One region of the Kitasatospora acidiphila genome, then DNA from elsewhere that is predicted to be linked to it. Evidence: riboswitches for the same ligand, from Rfam matches in the RefSeq annotation. Region 1 holds a riboswitch; the other holds the start of a gene.
The links. A riboswitch is a leader RNA that binds a small molecule or an ion and turns the genes downstream of it on or off. The one in region 1 is predicted to bind FMN.
Positions count from the first base shown of each region.

Region 2: linked by a shared signal. The riboswitch ahead of E6W39_RS05010 (riboflavin synthase) and the one ahead of ribB (3,4-dihydroxy-2-butanone-4-phosphate synthase) in region 1 are both predicted to bind FMN.

Region 1 covers NZ_VIGB01000003.1:2,402,229-2,411,457, reverse strand. Annotated here, with positions in the region: gene E6W39_RS11565 (CoA transferase) at 1-1,210, opposite strand, end outside; gene E6W39_RS11560 (3-hydroxyacyl-CoA dehydrogenase NAD-binding domain-containing protein) at 1,235-2,176, opposite strand; gene E6W39_RS11555 (acetoacetate decarboxylase) at 2,228-2,965, opposite strand; gene E6W39_RS11550 (CoA transferase) at 2,997-4,487, opposite strand; gene E6W39_RS42895 (hypothetical protein) at 4,961-5,095, shown strand; partial or broken gene E6W39_RS11545 (carotenoid oxygenase family protein) at 5,134-5,226, opposite strand; gene E6W39_RS11540 (ABC transporter substrate-binding protein) at 5,437-6,426, opposite strand; gene ribB (3,4-dihydroxy-2-butanone-4-phosphate synthase) at 6,516-7,172, opposite strand; FMN riboswitch at 7,418-7,548, opposite strand; gene E6W39_RS11530 (ABC transporter permease) at 7,678-8,463, shown strand; gene E6W39_RS11525 (TetR/AcrR family transcriptional regulator) at 8,547-9,200, opposite strand.
Region 2 covers NZ_VIGB01000003.1:911,903-921,131, reverse strand. Annotated here, with positions in the region: gene E6W39_RS05025 (FAD-dependent monooxygenase) at 1-1,245, shown strand, start outside; gene E6W39_RS05020 (cytochrome P450) at 1,419-2,612, shown strand; gene E6W39_RS05015 (FAD-dependent monooxygenase) at 2,614-4,158, shown strand; FMN riboswitch at 4,407-4,534, shown strand; gene E6W39_RS05010 (riboflavin synthase) at 4,707-5,354, shown strand; gene E6W39_RS05005 (nicotinamide mononucleotide transporter family protein) at 5,351-5,989, shown strand; gene E6W39_RS05000 (bifunctional 3,4-dihydroxy-2-butanone-4-phosphate synthase/GTP cyclohydrolase II) at 5,986-7,242, shown strand; gene ribH (6,7-dimethyl-8-ribityllumazine synthase) at 7,291-7,767, shown strand; gene E6W39_RS04990 (phosphoribosyl-ATP diphosphatase) at 7,884-8,156, shown strand; gene hisG (ATP phosphoribosyltransferase) at 8,214-9,059, shown strand; gene E6W39_RS04980 (PH domain-containing protein) at 9,113-9,229, shown strand, end outside.

The DNA.
Region 1 (9,229 bases):
CGGTGGCCCGCCGCAGCAGCGCCTGCACGATCCCGGCGGTGGCGAGCCAGGAGACCAGGTAGTCGTTGACCACGGCGATCGGCGACAGCTGGGGCCGGTCCTCCGTGCCTTCCAGGGACATCATCCCGGTGACGCAGCCGGCGCTCTGGTCGAATCCGACCCGGTCCGCCCACGGTCCTTCCGTGCCGAACAGCGACACGGACGCGTGGATGACGCCGGGTCGGACCTCCGCGGCCTGCTCGGCGGAGAGCCCGATCGTCTCCAGGTGGCCGGGGCGGCGGTTGGCGTAGAAGATGTCGGCGTCCCGCAGCAGGTCGCGCACCTGCTGCGCGCCCGCCGGGCTGTGCGGGTCGACCAGGCTGGAGCGCACGCCGACGTTGGCGGTGTAGTAGAGGATGTCGTTCTCGTGCTCGTACGGCTTCCACAGGTTGAGCACGTCCGCGCCGTGCAGCGCCAGCGTGCGGCCGATGCCCGCACCGGCGATGACGTGGCCCATGCCCAGTGCCCGGATGCCGTCCAGCGGGTTGCCCGCGCTCTCGGGCAGCGGCTCCGGGGCACTGTCCGCGATCTTCTCGACCTCGACCAGCGGCTGATGGGCGAGGAAGTCGCGGTACTGCGGCTCCGTCAGGAACTCCTCCAGGGTGCGCAGCATCGGCATCACCACGCCGGCCTCGGCGCCCGCCTGCTCCAGATCGGCGGCCTTCCAGCCGGCGACCGCCCGGGTGACGGCGGCGGTGTTGTCGGCGCAGTCCAGCAGCTCCAACGCACGCTGCTTGAGCCGCGGGTAGGCGTTCAGCGGCATCACCCAGCGGCCGTCGCCGGCCCGGTAGAAGGACAGGGCCATCGGGTTGTCCGGGTCGCTGGGGACGCCGGGCGGGAAGCCGTTGAGCTTCTCCCAGGTGAAGTCGTAGAACGGGCACAGCCGGTGCGGGGCCTTGCGCAGGTCCATGGTGATGTCCTGGCCCTCGCCGCCTCGGGCACGCCAGAGTTTGGCCAGGGCCACCGACTTGGCGGCCAGGCCGATGCCGGCGGCGGAAGCCAGTCGCAGGGTGGACGGGACGATCGGGTCGGCGCCGCGGAAGGCCACCGTGCCGCCCGCGTCCGCGGGGTTCATGCCGACGCCGGCCAGGACCTCGGCGAGCTCGGCGTGGACATCGATCGGGGTGTTGTCGGGAGTGAGCGCGGCGCGCAGCCGGCTATCGAGAGACATGACTGAACTCCGATTCTGTGTAGCTCAGTTGGCGTTGCGCAGGGCGGCCATCAGGGCCAGCTGGTCGCGGTCGCGGGCCGCGCCGAGCTGGTCGTACGTCCGGTCGCCGTATGCCTCGCGCTCCTGGGCGCTCAGGGTGGCGATGGTGGCCTCGTCGAACGACGGCTTGCCGAGCAGCTGCCACAGCATCTCCATGCCGGGGCCGAGGTGCTTCAGGAAGTGCTCGAAGCCGCCGGGGCCGCCGCCGAGGTTGAAGGTGAGGAACGGGCCGCCGGCCGCCCAGCGCAGGCCGATCGAGCTGGTGACGATGGTGTCCAGGTCCTCGAGGCTGACGACCCCGGTGGTGACCAGGTGGACGGCTTCGCGGAACAGCGCGGACTGCAGGCGGTTGGCGACGAAGCCCGGTATCTCCCGGCGCAGGATCAGCGGCTGCTTGCCGACCTGACGGTAGAACGCCGCGGCGTCCTCCAGGGTGGCGGCCTCGGTGTGCTCACCGGGGACGATCTCGACCAGCGGGATCAGGTGCGGCGGGTTGAACGGGTGGCCGACCGCGACCCGGCCGGGGTCGGCCATCCGGGCGGTGAAGTCGGTGGCACGGATGCCGGAGGTGGAGGAGAGCAGCAGCGTGCCCGGGCGGGTGGCCGCCTCGAGCCGGGCGAACAGCTCCTGCTTGAGGTTCAGGTCGTCCGGGCCGCTCTCCTGGACCACCTCGGCCTCGGCGACCGCCTTCTCGACGTCCGGCTCGAACTCCAGCCGGGCGGTCAGGGCCTCGGTGGGCGGGCCGAGCGCGGCCAGCGTCGGGGTGAGCGCGGTGAGCTGCCCGGTGACGTACTCCTCCAGGTCCGGGCGCGGGTCGCTCACGGTGACGTGCAGGCCGTGGGCGAGGAAGAGCGCGGCCCAGGAGGCGCCGATCGTGCCGGCGCCGACAACGGCGACACGGGAGTAGCGAGTCTCTGAGATGGTCATGACAGTGCCTTTCGTGGCAGGAAGGGAGGGGGAGGACGTGGGGCCGGAGGGTCAGGCGAGGTAGTCGTGGACCAGGGTCGCCGGGGAGAGCGTGAGGTCGGTCAGGATGTGGCTGGCCGAGACGACCTCGAGCACCGGCAGATCGGCCAGCGGAGCGATGGCATGCGCGACCAGGTCGAGCCGGGCGGGGCCGCTCCAGGCACCCTTGACGGTCAGGTCCGTGATCCGGGTGCGGACCAGCTCGGCGATCCGCGGGTACCCGTCGTAGCCGGGCAGCATCTTGAGCATGAAAGTCGGGACGGTCAGCTCGGCCGCGGCCTGCTCGTGGTCCAGGGGGCGCTGCTTGTAACCCATGGTGGCGGTGGCGACCCGCAGGCTGCCGTAGTCGAGCGTGCCGACCAGGGTGTCGGCGTCGGTGTACAGGGCCGGCCGTCCCGCCTTCTTCGGGTACGCGCTGATCTCGCGCCCGCTCGCGATGGCCGCGGGGCTGTCGACGTACATCGCGTGCAGGTACTCGCCGTGCTCGCCGTCCAGCACCACCGGGATCGCCTGGCCGGCCTCGGTGTAGCTGCCGAGGCCCGTGGTGTCGGGCATCTTCATGACCTCGAACCGGACCAGCGGCTCGGCGATCTCCAAGGGCTCGGGGACCAGCCGGCGCAGTGCCACCGGGTCGGTGCGGTAGACGATGTTCAGGTACTCGCGGTCGGTGAAGCGGTACGGCCCGAACGGGAAGGCCGGCGCGCCCAGCGGGGTGGTCATCTGGCCCTGGAAGATCTCCGCGATGTTCACGGGTGACGCTCCTTCGAAGTCGGTGGGACGGTCAGCGGGGCAGCCACTCGGGCTTGCTGGAGCCGCGCGGGATCAGCACCGGCTCGGGGTAGCTGCTGGGGGTGCGGGAGTACTGCACCGGCGGGGCCAGGTGCACCAGCTCGCCGAGCGGTGTGTCGGCGGTCATCAGCTCGGGGGCGGCCAGGCGGTGCGGGGCACCGTCGAAGTCGATCGACTCCTTGTCGAGCAGGCCCAGCGTCGGGTACCAGGCCGAGGTGCGGGCGAGCGAGAGCTTGACGTGGTAGCTGCCGCCCTCGGTGGCCCGCCGGACCAGCGCGGCGAGGACACCGGCGGCGGCGAAGTACCCCATGATGAAGTCGTTCAGGATGCCGGTCGGCGGGAACTGCGGCTGCTCCTCGCTGCCTTCCTTGACCATGTAGCCGGTGAAGGCCAGCCCCTCCTGGTCGAAGCCCGCGCGCTCGGCCCACGGGCCGGTGTGGCCGTACGCGTTGAGCGAGCAGTAGACGACACCCGGGCGTAGCGCGGCCGCGTCCTTCGGCCCGAAGCCGGCCCGTTCCATCGCCGAGCCGCGCCGGTTCTCGATGAACACGTCGGCCTCGCCGAGGTGTCGGCGGAAGACCTCGGCGCCGGCCGGCTCCTTGATGTCGACCCGGGCCGAGCGCATGCCGAGGCCGACCTCGGCCCAGTTGATGTCCTGCTCGTACTCGTGCGGACCGTTGACGTGCAGCACGTCCGCGCCGTGCTCGGCCAGGGTCCGGCCGACCACCATGCCCGCGATCACCTTGGTGTCCTGGAGTACCCGCAGGCCGGCCAGTGGCACGTCGGCCAGGGTGAACGGCTCGGGGTCGGAGTCGGCGATCTTCTCAATCGTGATCAGCGGCTCGGTGAGCACCGCCCGGCCCTGCGGGTGGGCCCGGAACTCCTCCTCGGTGCGGACGACGCAGAGGGCGATGTTCTTCTCGGCGCACGCCTCCTCCAGCTCGAAGGCGTCCCACCCGGCGATCGCGGCAGTGACGGCGGCCTTGTCGTGCGGGACGCCGAGCAACTGCAGGAAGGCGTCGCGCTGGTGCGGGAACGGGCAGGTCGGGACGACCCAACGGCCGCCGCGGGCCTGGTACATGTCGAACATCAGCGGGCTGATCAGCCGCTCGCCCATCATCACCTCGCTGCCGCCCTCGGTCAGGGTGACCTCGCCGAGGTTGGGCAGGTACCCGTTCAGCTTGGTCCAGCCGGTCATGAACGGACTCAGGCTGTGCACGGCCTTGTTGAGGTCCAGCGCGAGGGTCTGGCTCTCGCCGCCACGCTGCTTGGCGATGGTGGCGACACCGGTGCCGACGGCGAGCAGCGGAACGCCGATCGAGGCGCCGAGCCGGGCCACCGACTTCATGATCGGGTCCTCGCCGGTCACCTCCACGGCCGCCACGGCGTCGTCGCGGGACAGACCGATGCCGTCCAGGACGTCGTCGAGGTGGGCGATCAGATCGAACTCGGGCTCGGCCTCGGGCCGGGGTGTGTCGGGCATGGCTGTCTCCTGCAAAGTACTGATGGGAAAGGGGAGTTGAGGCCCGCCAGGGCCTCGGGTCACCCGGTCTCCCGGGGTGTTTCCCACCGTAGTCCGCACTCGTGCCTTACGCAAATATAGACTTAAATACGTATATACGTAGAGGCGGCGGCGGTCCATTCCCGGCGTGCCGTGTGTCGGCGTGGCGGGGGGCCGAGTCCGGCGGTGCGCAGGATGCGGCGGACGGTGACTGCGCTGGCCTGGTGTCCGACTCGCACATCAGCTCTCCGAGTTCGAGGTGTGCTCCCCGAAGCGGCAGTTATGTGAACCACGCTGGGGGCCAAGGAGTCGCAGGTTCGAATCCTGTCGTCCCGACCAGCGTTTACGCGGGTCGGAGGGCGCTTCCATCGGAATGATGGGAGCGCCTTTTTGTGCATGCCGCGGGGTGGTGGTCGCATGGTGGTCGCGCCTGATCGGCCTGGGAACGCCGCCTCATGGTGGGCAGTGCTGTACAACTCGCCTTAGCCGGGCTGGCGTTGGGGGCCTGGCTTAGCAACACCTGGGGCCGCCGAGAGAAGCTCAGCGCCGAGCAGGTCGAGCAGTTGGAGGCCCTGGGCGTGGCCTGGTAGGCCAGTCGGTCGGGTGGGTCCGGGGCCGGGCGGGTCGGTCAGGCGTCGGGTAGCCAGTTGCCGTGGAAGCCGGTCGGGATGCGGCGGGGCAGGTGCACGGTGGCGACGGGCGGTGCGGGCAGGTTGTCGGCCGGCTGGCTGATGGCCTACGTCCATGACCGCTTCGCCCACCCGGCACCCCGTGACGGCCCGCCGCCGTCGCGAAGCGCGGGTCGCCGCGCAAAGCACATGCCGACTGGTCGACATTTCGGGCGCCGGTCTAGTGAGGTCAGGAGCGTGGCGTCACGGCCTGTCGCGCTCGGGTGGCTTCCCCGGGGCTGGGGGCAGCCCCGGGGGGACGATCACGGCAGCAGGGAGTTGCTGAACGCCTGGTCCACGGTGACCGGTTTGGACAGCAGGTCGTGGGAGCGCATGAACTCCTCCATCTGCTTCCAGGCGGCCGGATCGTTGTACCCGGGCTGGGTTCCGGAGGACTGCAGGAGAGGAACGGTCGCCTTCAGCACGGCCAGGGCGTCGGACCGCTTCTTGGGGTCATCCAGCCCGGGGACGAACTTCTTGCTCAGGTCCACCGCTTCCTCGGGGTGGTCGACGGTGTACTGGACGGCCTTGAGGGTGGCCCCGATGAAGGATTTCAGGTCGGCCTGTCGACTCTCGGCCGTCTTCTGGGAAGCCCCGAGGCCGGCGGCGACCAGCGGCAGCGTGGTTGCCGCCCCCGTCGGCTGGATCGTGCGGACGGCTGTTCCCGCCTGGGCGAACTCGACGGCGTCGTTGTTGAGGTAGCCGGTGACGGCATCGACCTTGTTGCCGGTGAGGGCCGCCTGCTGGGTGAAGCCGATGTTCTGCACCCGGACGTCGGAGGTGGACAGGCCGGCGCTCTGCAGCAGCGCGAGCAGCGCGAAGTACGTCTCGCCGTATGGTCCCGGAGTGCCGATGGTGTGGCCCTTGAGGTCGGCGGCCGCCTTGACCGGCGAGTCGGCCCGCACCATGACGGTCACCGGGTACCGGTTGTAGAGGGTGGCGACGTCCACCACCGGCACGGACTGGGAGCGCGCCTGGAGCATCTCGTCGCCGCCGGCGAAGACGACGTCCTCCTGGCCGGCGGCCAGCGCGCCGAATTCGGCGTCGGTGAAGCTGTGGTGGTGGAGGTTCACCTTCAGGCCCACGTCCTTGTAGTACCCGAGGGACTCGGCGACGTAGAAGGGGGCGAACTGGATGTTGGGCACGTAAGTGAGGCCGACGGTCAGGGCGTGGCCGCCGGCGCGGTCGGCGGAGCTCGCGTTGCTGCCGCAGCCTGCCATGGCGGCGGCGCCGAGCACGGTGAGGGCGCTCAAGCTCGCCGTCCAGCGGAGCCGCCTGGTCCGGATGGAACTGTGCACGTGTGGAATCGCTTTCTCGTGGCGCTTCTGACGATCTGTCAGATTCAGGACGGCTGCGGCGCGGAGGCGTGCGCGCGGCGGTAGGCGGCGACGTCGCCCACCGAGATGAGGGGCAGCCCTTCGCGCTCGGCCAGCTCCCGCAGGTCGCCGAGGCGGGCCATGGCCCAGTCCGGCCGGACGACCTCGCAGATCGTGGTCACCCCGGACAGCCCGGCGAGCAGTGAGAGGTCCACGGCGGCCTCGGTGTGGCCGTCGCGTTCCAGCACCCCGCCGCGCGCGGCTCGGATCGGGAAGATGTGACCGGGGCGCGCGAAGTCCTCCGCCCGTGCGCCCGGGTCGGCGAGCGCCTGCAGCGTCCGGGCGCGCTCGTCGGCGGGAATGCCCGTGGTACCACCGGCGATCAGGTCCACGGACATGGTGAAGGCGGTGCCGTGCAGCCCGGAGTTGTCGTCGACCATCTGCGGCAGGTCGAGGTCGGCGCAGCGCTGGTACGGCAGCGCCGCGCAGACCACCCCCGAGGTGTGGTCGAGCAGGTAGGCCATCGCGGCCTCATCGGTGTACTCGGCGGCCACCATGAGGTCGCCTTCGTTCTCGCGGGACTCGTCGTCGAAGACGATGACGAAGGCCCCGCGACGGAAGGCCTCGATCGCCTGCTCGACGCGCTGCAGACGGTCGGTCGCGGGGTGAACTGCGGTTGCCATGTGCTCTCCTGCGGTCGGGATCGCGCGGACACGGTCGGTCCGGGCGATGCACTGATCTGCGAGAGAACGCGGACCATCCGGCAGGGCGTACGCGTCCGCGCACACGCCTGCCGCAATGGACGGCGCGCAGCGCGACGGAGAAGAAGAACGGCTCGTCCCCCGTGCGCCGACGCCGTTCCGGGGAAAGCGAGCACCAAGCCCCGCCGGCGGGCGCCGAACGCCCGTGCCGTGGGGACAACGTGTCGCCGCGCACTGCCTTCCATCCGGACTTTCACCGTCGGTCCTGGAGTTTCACCAGGTCAACCGGCCGATGGCTTCGGCCGGGTCGCGGACTTTCACCGCCGGCTCGGAATTACACCGACCCCGGAGCGCGCGAACACTCTTGGGCGATCATGGCACAGCCACCCGGCCTCACGGATGTGTTCCGCAGCACACGGCCCACTGCTCCCCTTGTGACAGGATCTCGCTGCCCGCCGCACAAGGCGGCTCGGGGAGGAGAAGGTTGATGACAAGTCAGATCGGCCAGGGAGCCGGGGCGGGAGCCGTCCGAGCCATGCTCAGGGCGATACTGCCGCCGGTCGTTCCCGGTGTACTGCTGCTCGCCGGCTGGATCGCGGCGGTCGACAGCGGCAGCGTGTCGCCCTTCTTCCTCCCCCATCCAGCTGACCTCGCACGGGAGTTCGTCTCCGCGCTGCGGGATGGCGGGTTGCTCGACGCCACCGGCACCACGCTCTACGAGAGCTTCTGCGGCACCGCCTTGGGCCTGGTCGTCGCGGTGCCGCTCGGCTACCTGCTCGCCCGCAGTCGCCTTGCGGCCCGCGCCCTGCAGCCCTACCTGGCCGCGACCCAGGCGGTGCCGGCGGTGGCGCTCGCGCCGCTGCTCGCCCTCTGGCTCGGATACGGCGTCGAACCGGTGATCGTGCTGTGCGCACTGATGGTGTTCTTCCCCATCCTGGTCAACACGACGCTCGGCGTCCGCACCGTGGACCGGGAGGTGATGGCCGCCGCCCTGGTCGACGGGGTCGGCAGGTGGGGGATGATGCGCTACATCGAGTTCCCGCTCGCACTGCCGAGCGTGCTCGCCGGGATCCGGACCGGCCTGACCCTGTCGGTCACCGGCGCGGTGGTCGGCGAGTTCGTGATGGGCGGTGATGGTCTCGGCGAGCTGCTCGCCGTCCAGCGCAACGGCTCGGACACCGTCGGGATGTTCTCCACCCTGCTGATGCTGTCCCTGCTGGCGGTCGGCCTGTTCGCGGCGATGCGGCTGATCGAGACGCGACTCGAGCGCTGACCCGGCGGCGCGAACGAGCACGTCGACCGCGGAGCGGGACCGGGTGAGCCGCTGCCTTCCCCGGCTCACCCCGGGCAAGTCGGTTACGGACGGCGCGGGGTGAGCCGGGCGAGGAGGTCGTCGGCGCATTCCTCGGCGAGCCTCTCGGCGTGTTCGGGGAGTTGCGCGCCGGCACGCAGGTGGCGTCGGACCAGCGAGAGCGGCAGCTCGATCAGGGCAAGCACCACTCGTTCGACGGCCTGGGGGTCCTTGGCCGGCTCCCCGGCGCTCAGCAGTGCGGCGAGTGCAGCGAGCGCGCTGTGCACGCGCTGGTTGCCGCGATCCGCGCGCAGCCGGTGCTCCTGCGACCAGTCCGCGCGCCCGAAGTCATCAGGGCCGTAGAGGAGTAGAGCCGCCTCGTCCGGGTGGGAGCGGCTCCACTCAACCACCTGGCGGGCCGCTTCCCGTGCCGTCTGCCGCGCGTCGGCGATCGTGGCGAGCAGCACGGGATCGAGGTCCTCGCCGAGAACCCTGCCGAAGGCCGCGAGGTAACCCCGCTGGAACCGGTCGACGGTCCGCAGCCACAACTCGGCGAGCAGAGCGCTCCGCCCCGGGAAGCGGTAGTACACCGAGCCGCTCGGGGCTCCGGCCGCTTCCGCGACCGCGGACATGGTCACCGCGGCCGGGCCTGACCCGCAGGCCAGCCGGACCGCAGCGTCGAGGAGCTGATCGGAGTCGAAGCGGGGTGGTCTCGCCATGAGTTGGAGGGTACTCTCCAAAATAATTA
Region 2 (9,229 bases), 1.5 Mb from region 1:
AGCTACACCCCCGAGCTGGAGCAGGTCTGCCCGCAACACTGGCTGATGCCGCTGCTCGGCGAGGCCGTCGGCGTCCACCCGGACGGCCCGCTGCACCGCCAGACCCGGTTGGAGTCCTTCACCCAGGACGGCGACCAGGTCCGCGCCACCGCCACCGACCTGCGCGACGGCAGCACCCTGGAGTTCACCGCCCGCTACCTGGTCGGCAGCGACGGCGCCTCCTCCACGGTGCGCAAGCTCCTCGGCGTCGACGCACCGCAGTACTTCGACACCCGGGTGTTCCGCAACATCCTGTTCCGGGCGCCCCGGCTGCGCGAGCAACTCGGCTCCCGCAACGCCCTGGTGTACTTCCTCACCCAGCCGCCCGGCCTGCGCTACCCGCTGCGTTCGATGGACGGCCGCGAGCTCTACCGGCTGACGGTGGCCCAGGACAGCGAGCAGGACGCGCTCGGCCTGATCCGCTCGGCGATCGCGCTGGACACACCGGTGGAGCTGCTCTCCGAGAACGTCTGGCACCTCACCCACCGGGTCGCCGAGCACTTCCGCCAGGGCCGGGTGCTGCTGCTCGGCGACGCTGCTCACACCCTCTCGCCGTCCGGCGGCTTCGGGATGAACACCGGGCTGGCAGACGCCGCCGACCTCGGCTGGAAGCTCGCCGCCGAGCTGGCCGGCTGGGCCGGTCCCGGGCTGCTGGACTGCTATGACACCGAGCGGCGGCCGGTCGCCGAGCTGAGTCTCACCGAGGCCAACCGCAACCTCCAGCGTGCCCTGGGCCGGCAGCTGCCGATGGAGCTGATGCTCGACTCGCCGGTCGGCGAGCGGGCTCGGCAGGAGCTTGCACGCGGCCTGCGGAACGGCGGGGTGCGCCGCGAATTCGAGGCCCCCGAGGTGCACTTCGGCTACCGCTACCAGTCGCCGCTGATCGTCCCGGACGGCCTGACCGAGCCCGACTGGCGCACCGAACCGGCGGCCGGCCACCGCGCCCCGCACGCCTGGCTGCCCGGCGGCGCCAGCGTTCTCGACAGCTACGGGCCGGGCTTCCGGCTGGTCACGGCAGCCACCGAACTCGACGGTGTGGAGCGGGCGTTCAGCGATCGGAGGATCCCGTTCGGGGTGGTCGGGGCGGACGTCTACCGGAGCCGCTTCGTGCTGGTCCGCCCGGACGGCCATGTCGCCTGGCACGCCGATGAGTTGCCCGCCGACCCCGGGGCGCTCGCCGACACCGTGCGCGGTGGTGCCCGATGACGCTCCGACCTGCCATCGGCCGCGCCGTTGCGGGTGGTGGCCGATGACGCTCCGACGTGCGATAGGCCGCGCCGTTGCGGGTGGGCCTACGACGCTCCGACCTGCCGTGCGCCGCGCCATAGCGGGCGGTGGCCGATGACCAAACGCCGCTCCGAGCGTTGCGAGGTGGACCAATGAGCTTCCGCCCGGCCGAAGTTCACCTGCCCGACCCCTACCCGCTCTACCGCCGCTACCGCGAGAGCGACCCGGTCCACCTGGCCGACGACGGCAGTTGGTACCTGTTCGGGCACGCGGCCGTCGCCCAGGTGCTCTCCGGCCGCCGGGACTACTGCCGCGGCCCCGCGCCGGCCCGGTTCCCGTCGGGTTGCCCGCACCTGCAACGCACCGTGGCCAACTGGATGGTCTTCATGGACCCGCCCGAACACACCCGGGTGCGGGCCCTGGTGGCCCGCAGCTTCACGCCGCGGGTGGTGCAGGCGCTGCGGCCGCGGATCCGCCGGATCACCGCCCGGCTGACCGACGGCCTGGCCGACGAACTGGCCGCGCACGGCGTGGCCGACCTGGTCGAGCGATTCGCCGCGCCGCTCCCGGTGCTGGTGATCAGCGAACTGCTCGGTGTGCCGGAGCACGATCGCGCCTGGTTCCGCGCCCAGGCCCTGGACCTGGAGCTGGCCACCAGCGCACGCACCGGCCGCCGGGCCGGTGCCTTCCAGTTGGCCGAGGCGGCCGCCGGCGAGCTGGACGCCTACTTCCGGGCCGAACTGCGCCGCCCCGGCCGCTGGGAGCGCGACGACCTGATCGGGCTGATGCTCCGACACGGCTCCGCGTTGTCCGAGGACACCCTGGTCGGCACCTGTATCCATCTGCTGACGGCCGGCCATGAGACCACCACCAATCTGCTGGCCAAGGGCCTGCTCGCGCTGCTCGCCCACCCCGACCAACTGGCCGCCCTCCGCTCGGGCCCGCTGCTCGCCGCGGCCGCCGTCGACGAGCTGATCCGCTATGACGCGCCCGTCCAGATGATCAGCCGCCTGGCGCGGCAGGACGACCGGTTCGGCGACCGCATCGTGCCGGCCGGCAGCAAGGTGGTGCTGGTGCTCGGCTCCGCCAACCGCGACCCTGCCCGGTTCCGGCAGCCGGACCGGCTCGACCTGAGCCGCGACACCCACCGCCACTGCGGCTTCGGAACCGGCATCCACTACTGCGTGGGCGCGCCGCTGGCCCGGGCCGAGGCGGAGATCGGGCTCACCATGCTGCTCACCAGGTTCCCCCACTTGGCAGTTGCCGAGCAAGCGGCCGAACCGGTGCGCTACACCCAGGACTTGGTCTTCCATGGCCCGTCCCAGCTGCTGGTCCAAGGAGGCTGACATGACGTCAGAGGAGGAGCCACCCGCCATGGTCGACGTGGTGGTGGTCGGCGCCGGGCCCACCGGTCTGGCCCTGGCGATCGGGCTGCGGCAGTACGGCCTGGAGGTCGCGGTGCTGGAGAAGGCGGACAGCGGCAAGCGGCAGGCTCGGGCCGGGGTGGTCTGGCAGCGGGCGCTGGAGGTGCTGGACGATCTCGGCTGCGCCGAGCGGTTCCTGGCCAACGGCGTGGCGCTGCGCACCTCCGAGCTGGTGGTGGCGGGCCGCTCACTCGGCGAGGTCGCGATGGCCGCCCCCGGCACCCGGTTCCCGCATCCGCTCTGCATCGAGCAGGACGCCATGGAACGGCTGCTGGGTGAGCGGCTGCTGGAGGTCGGCGGCAAGGTCGAGTGGTCCAGCGAGGCGGTGGCGGTCCGCGTCGGAGCCGGCGCCGCCGAGGTCGACGTCCGCGGGCCGGACGGGCGGCAGCGCACCCTGCGATGCGCCTGGGTGGTCGGCTGCGAGGGCGCGCACAGTACGGTCCGCAAGGCGCTCGGGCTGCCCTTCGAGGGCGGGCCGCGGGAGAACCTGCAGGTGGTGCAGTTCAATGCGATCGCCGACTGGTCGTACCCGGCCCGCCCCGGGCACACCTACATGTTCCTGTCGCACGGCATCTCGGCCGGTGCTGCGCCCCGACCCGGCGGCGGCTACCGCTTCTACGGCTTCACCGCAGACCCGGACCAGCGCGAACTCACCCCGCCCAGCCTGGACGAGATGAGCGCGTTCCTCGCCAGGGCGGCGCACGACCCCAGCGTGAAGCTCTCCGCCACCGACCCGCTCTGGACCAACCGGGCCAGGTTCCAGGATCGGTTCACCCGCACCCTGCGCTCCGGGCGGGGACTGCTCGCCGGCGACAGTGCCCACGTCTGGGCGCCGGTGGCCGCGCACGGCCTCAACACCGCGCTGCGCGGCGCGCACAACCTGGCCTGGAAGCTGGCCAGCGTGCAACTCGGTTGGTCCGAACCGGAGTTGCTGGACACCTACTCAAGCGAGCAGCGGCTGACCGCGCTCCGGGTGATGCGGAAGACCGCCCGGGACCGGATGGAACTGCCCGGCACCGCTCTCACCCTGCTCTCCATGCGGCTGCTCGGTCCGCGTCTGCTGCGTAGCCGGCGGGCCACCGATCGGATCCGCAGCCGACTGAGCGACCTCGACATGCACCACCGGGAGAGCGCCCTGTCAGTGGGGGAACGGGCCGGGGACCGGATACCGGACCTGCCGGTCTGGACCGAGGGCCACTGGCGGCCGCTGCACGAGCTGCTCGACTACCGGCACTGGACCCTGCTGCGGGTGTCCGGCTCGGCGCTCGGCGATCCGCACCTGGCCCGCCTGCTGGCCCGCTACCCGCTGCCGATCGAGGTGCGCGCCGTCGAGCCCGCCCCGGGGGAGGAGCGCCTGCTGCCGCCGGGCGCGCTGCTGCTGCTCCGCCCCGACCGCCACATCGCGCTGACCGCCCGCCACCCGGAGGAGGTCGCCGCATACCTCGGCCGTTGGTTCCGCAGGACCTGACAGTCAGTCGTCCCGCGCCCTCACACCGTCCCGTGGCCTCGCGCCGTCCCGCGCCCTCACGCCGTCCCGCGCCCTCACACCGTCCCGTGGCCTCGCGCCGTCCCGCGCCTCGTGCTCTGGCCTCCCGCGCCCCCCGCGCAGGCGCGGACATTCCCGCCCCCGGCGTGAAAGAGAGCACAGTCGCACCCCCTCCCGTGCCGGTTGCGGATCATGGCACAATGACCGCAATGCAGTAAGCAGTGACGTTCAGCGCACTCCGGGGTCGGTGAAACTCCGAACCGGCGGTTACAGTCCGCGACCCGTCCGCAGCCAGCGGCCGGTTGACCAGGTGAAACTCCTGGACCGACGGTTAAAGTCCGGATGGGAGGCGTGCGCGACGGGTTTTGTCACGGCGATACCGCGGCCTCCTCCCGGGGAGCCGCGTCCGGTTCGGCGGTAGGGCTCTGCCTACCCGTCGTCCCTTGAGTATCGCTGCTTGACGGGCCCGTAGTCGGCTTCCCAATGTCTGCCGCCCCGGAGTCCGCGCTCAAAGCGCGAGGAGAACCCGGGTGTTCACCGGCATCATCGAAGAGCTCGGCGAGGTCGTCTCCATCGAGGAGTACGGAGATTCCTCGCGCATCCGCCTGCGCGGTCCCCAGGTGATCGAGGGGGCCCGGCACGGCGACTCCATCGCGGTCAACGGCGTCTGCCTGACCGTGGTCGACACCCCCGAACAACTGGCTGACGGCAGCGGCGAGTTCAGTGCCGACGTGATGGCCGAGACGCTGCACCGCACCAGCCTGGGGGCGCTCGTCCCCGGCTCCCGGGTGAACCTGGAGCGCGCCATGGCGCTCGGCGCCCGGCTCGGCGGCCACCTCGTCCAGGGCCATGTGGACGCCACCGGCACCCTGCTGGACCGCTCCCCGGGCGAGCTGGACGCGAGCGGCAAGCCCCGCTGGGAGGTGCTGCGCTTCTCGCTGCCGCAGAGCATCGCCCGCTACCTGGTGGACAAGGGCTCGATCACGGTGGACGGCATCAGCCTGACCGTGGTCGAGGCGGGCGACGACTGGTTCACGGTGAGCCTGATCCCCGCCACCCTGGCGCTGACCACGCTGGGTGCCAGGGCCGTCGGCGAGCCGGTCAACCTCGAGGTGGACGTCCTCGCCAAGTACGTCGAGCGGCTGCTCGCCTCCCGCGCGCTGGGGGACGCGTCGTGAACTCGCTCAACACCGTCGCCTTCACCCTGTTCGGCGAGCACTTCAAGTGGAACGACGTGGTCGGCAACACGCTCGGCCTGGTCGGGCTGGCCTACGGCTGGCGCCGCTCGGTGCTGAGCTGGCCGGTGCAGCTGCTCTCCGGCCTGGTGCTGATCAGCGCCAACCTCTCCGCGCACCTGTCCGGCGGGGTGGGCAAGCAGCTGGTCGTGATCGCCACCTCGATCTGGGGCTGGTACCAGTGGCAGCGCGGCCGCAGCCAGGACGGCGACATCCGGATCCGGTTCGCGACCTGGACCGAACGCGCCCTGCTGGTCGCCGGCACCGCCGTGGCCACCGTCGCGGTGGCGCTGGTGTTCCAGCACTGGAACCTCTCCTGGTCCCCGTGGGCGGACGCCTACATCTTCACCGGCACGCTGGCGGCGATGGTCGCCCAGGCCCGCGGCTGGGTGGAGTTCTGGTTCGCCTGGATAGCGGTCGACGTGGTCGGCGTCCCGCTCGCCTTCTCCAGCGGCCTGCCCTTCTCCGGCCTGGTCTACCTCGTCTACTTCGTCCTGGTGATGCTGGGCCTGCGCTCCTGGTGGCTGCGCACCCGGCTGCCGCAGCCCGCCCCCACCCTGCAGGGAGTCCCGGCATGAACGCCCACGCGCACGACCTCGACCTGACCCTCGACCCGGTGGAGCGGGCCATCGCCGACATCGCGGCCGGCCGCGCCGTGATCGTGGTGGACGACGAGGACCGGGAGAACGAGGGCGACCTGATCTTCGCCGCCACCGCCGCCACCCCGGAGCTGCTCGCCTTCACCATCCGCTACACCTCCGGAGTGATCTGCGTCCCCGTCACCCAGACGGACGCCGACCGGCTCGGCCTGCCTCCGATGACCCGGGTCAACGAGGACCGCAAGGGCACCGCCTACACCGTCTCGGTGGACGCCCGCGAGGTGGAGGCCACCGGGATCTCCGCGGTGGACCGGGCGCTGACCATCCGCCTGCTCGGTGAACCGGCCTCCACCGCCCGCGACTTCACCCGCCCCGGCCACGTCTTCCCGCTGCGCGCGGTGGACGGCGGGGTGCTGGCCCGGCCCGGCCACACCGAGGCCGGCGTGGACCTGGCCCGGCTGGCCGGGCTGCCCCCGGCGGCCGCCATCTGCGAGGTGGTCAACGACGACGGCACCATGGCCCGACTGCCCGAACTGGTGGCCTTCGCCCGCGAGCACGGCCTGTCGATCATCTCCATCGAGGACCTGATCGCCTACCGCCGCCGCACCGAGTCCCAGGTCGAGCGGGTCGCCGTGACCGCCCTGCCCACCGTGCACGGCGAATTCACCGCGGTCGGCTACCGCGGCACCATGGACGGCACCGAGCACATCGCCCTGGTCGCCGGCGGCCTGGACGCCGACGGGCGGCTGCCGGACGGCGAGGACGTGCTGGTCCGGGTCCACTCCGAGTGCCTGACCGGAGACGTCTTCGGCTCGCTGCGCTGCGACTGCGGCCCGCAGCTGGAGGCCTCGCTGGCCAGGGTCGCCGAGGCCGGCCGTGGCGTGGTGCTCTACCTGCGCGGCCACGAGGGGCGCGGCATCGGCCTGGGCCACAAGCTGCGCGCCTACCAGCTGCAGGAGCAGGGCCGGGACACCGTGGACGCCAACCTGGAGCTCGGCCTGCCCGCCGACGCCCGCGACTACAGCCTCGGCGCCCAGATGCTCACCGACCTCGGGGTGCGCTCGCTCACCCTGCTCACCAACAACCCGGACAAGCAGACCGCGCTGCTGGACCACGGACTCAAGGTCAAGGACCGGGCGCCGATACCGGTGCAGGCGGGTCGGCACAACCTGGCCTACCTGCTCACCAAGCGCGACCGGATGGGCCACGACCTGCCGTGGCTGGTCGGCTGAAGCCGTCCGCCGTCGACTGAACCCCGCACGAACCTTAGGAGAACGATTGTGGCTGGTCACGGAGCCCCCGTACTGACCGTCGAGAACGCCGCCGACCTGCGGGTCGCGGTGGTCGCGGCCCAGTGGCACACCCAGGTGATGGACGGCCTGCTGAACGGCGCCGAGCGCGCCCTCAAGGAGCTCGGGATCGCCGAGCCGACCGTGGTGCGAGTCCCCGGAACCTTCGAACTGCCGGTCGCCGCCCAGCGGTTGGCGGAGCTCGGCTATGACGCGGTGGTGGCCCTCGGGGTCGTCATCCGCGGCGGCACCCCGCACTTCGACTACGTCTGCCAGGCGGCCACCGCCGGCCTCACCGAGGTCAGCGTGCGCACCGGCGTGCCGGTCGGCTTCGGCGTGCTCACCTGCGACAACGAGGAGCAGGCGATCGACCGCGCGGGCCTGCCCGGCTCCGCCGAGGACAAGGGCCACGAGGCGGTCAGTGCCGCCGTCGCCACCGCCGTCACGCTTCGCGCGCTGGCGGCCTGACACCCTGCCGCCCGGGGCCGGACTCCGGACAGCCGGCCCCGGGAAATCCAGCGGGCCGTCCATAGGTCGAGCCGTTGGCCAAGCCGATGCCCGGACCCCGTAAGGTGGTTCCCATCATGGCTTCCAAGACATTCGAGGAGCTCTTCACCGAGCTCCAGCAGAAGGCCGCCACCGGCGACCCCGAGACCTCCCGTACCGCGCAGCTCGTCCAGCAGGGCGTCCATGCCATCGGCAAGAAGGTGGTCGAGGAGGCGGCCGAGGTCTGGATGGCCGCCGAGTTCCAGACCAAGGAGCAGACGGCCGAGGAGATCTCCCAGCTGCTCTACCACCTCCAGGTGATGATGGTCGCCCGCGGGCTGACCCTCGACGACGTCTACGCCTACCTCTGACCACCGGTCCTCAGCTCCACGCCCCCGTATCGGCTAGTAACGAAGGAACATCCGTTCATGCTGCGCATCGCCCTCCCCAACAAGGGTTCGCTCTCGGGTCCCGCGGCGGAGATGCTCCATGAGGCCGGCTACCGCCAGCGCAAGGACCCCAAGGAACTGGTCCTGGTCGACCCCGAGAACCAGGTGGAGTTCTTCTTCCTGCGCCCGCGTGACATCGCGGTCTACGTCGGCTCCGGCCGGCTCGACATCGGCATCACCGGCCGTGACCTGCTGCTGGACTCCGGCGCCGACGCCGAGGAGGTGCTCGCGCTCGGCTTCGCCGGCTCGACCTTCCGGTTCGCCGGCCCGGCCGGCTCGCCCAAGGACGTGCAGGGCCTGCAGGGCCTGCGGATCGCCACCTCCTACACCGGCCTGGTCTCCCAGCACCTCGCCGAGCACGGTGTGCAGGCCACCGTCACCAAGCTGGACGGCGCGGTGGAGACCGCGGTCCAGCTGGGCGTCGCCGACGTGATCGCCGACGTGGTGGAGACCGGCACCAGCCTGCGCAACGCGGGCCTGGAGGTCTTCGGCGAGCCGATCCTGATCTCCGACGCCGTGGTGATCCGGCCCAAGGGCGCCGGCGAGGCCGCCGGGGTCGAGCAGTTCCTGCGCCGACTGCAGGGCGTCCTGGTGGCCCGCCGCTACGTCCTGATGGACTACGACATCAGGGCCGAGAAGGTCGCCGACGCGGTCGCCCTGACCCCGGGCCTGGAGTCGCCCACCGTCTCCCCGCTGCACACCGAGGGCTGGGTCGCGGTCCGGGCCATGGTGCTGCGCAAGGAGGCCCAGCGGATCATGGACGACCTGTGGGCCATCGGCGCCCGCGGCGTCCTGGTGACCAACATCCACGCCTGCCGTCTGTAGGTAGAGGGCCCGGCACCCTCTGACGACCCGTTCCCCTCCGGAGTACCAGCGCCATGACCAGCACCGACCTGCCCGACCTGCCCGTCACCTGGCTGCCCCGCCGCACCCGCGCGGTGCTGCTGACGGCGAGCGGGGTGCTGGCGACGGTGTTCGTGGTCATGGCGCTGATC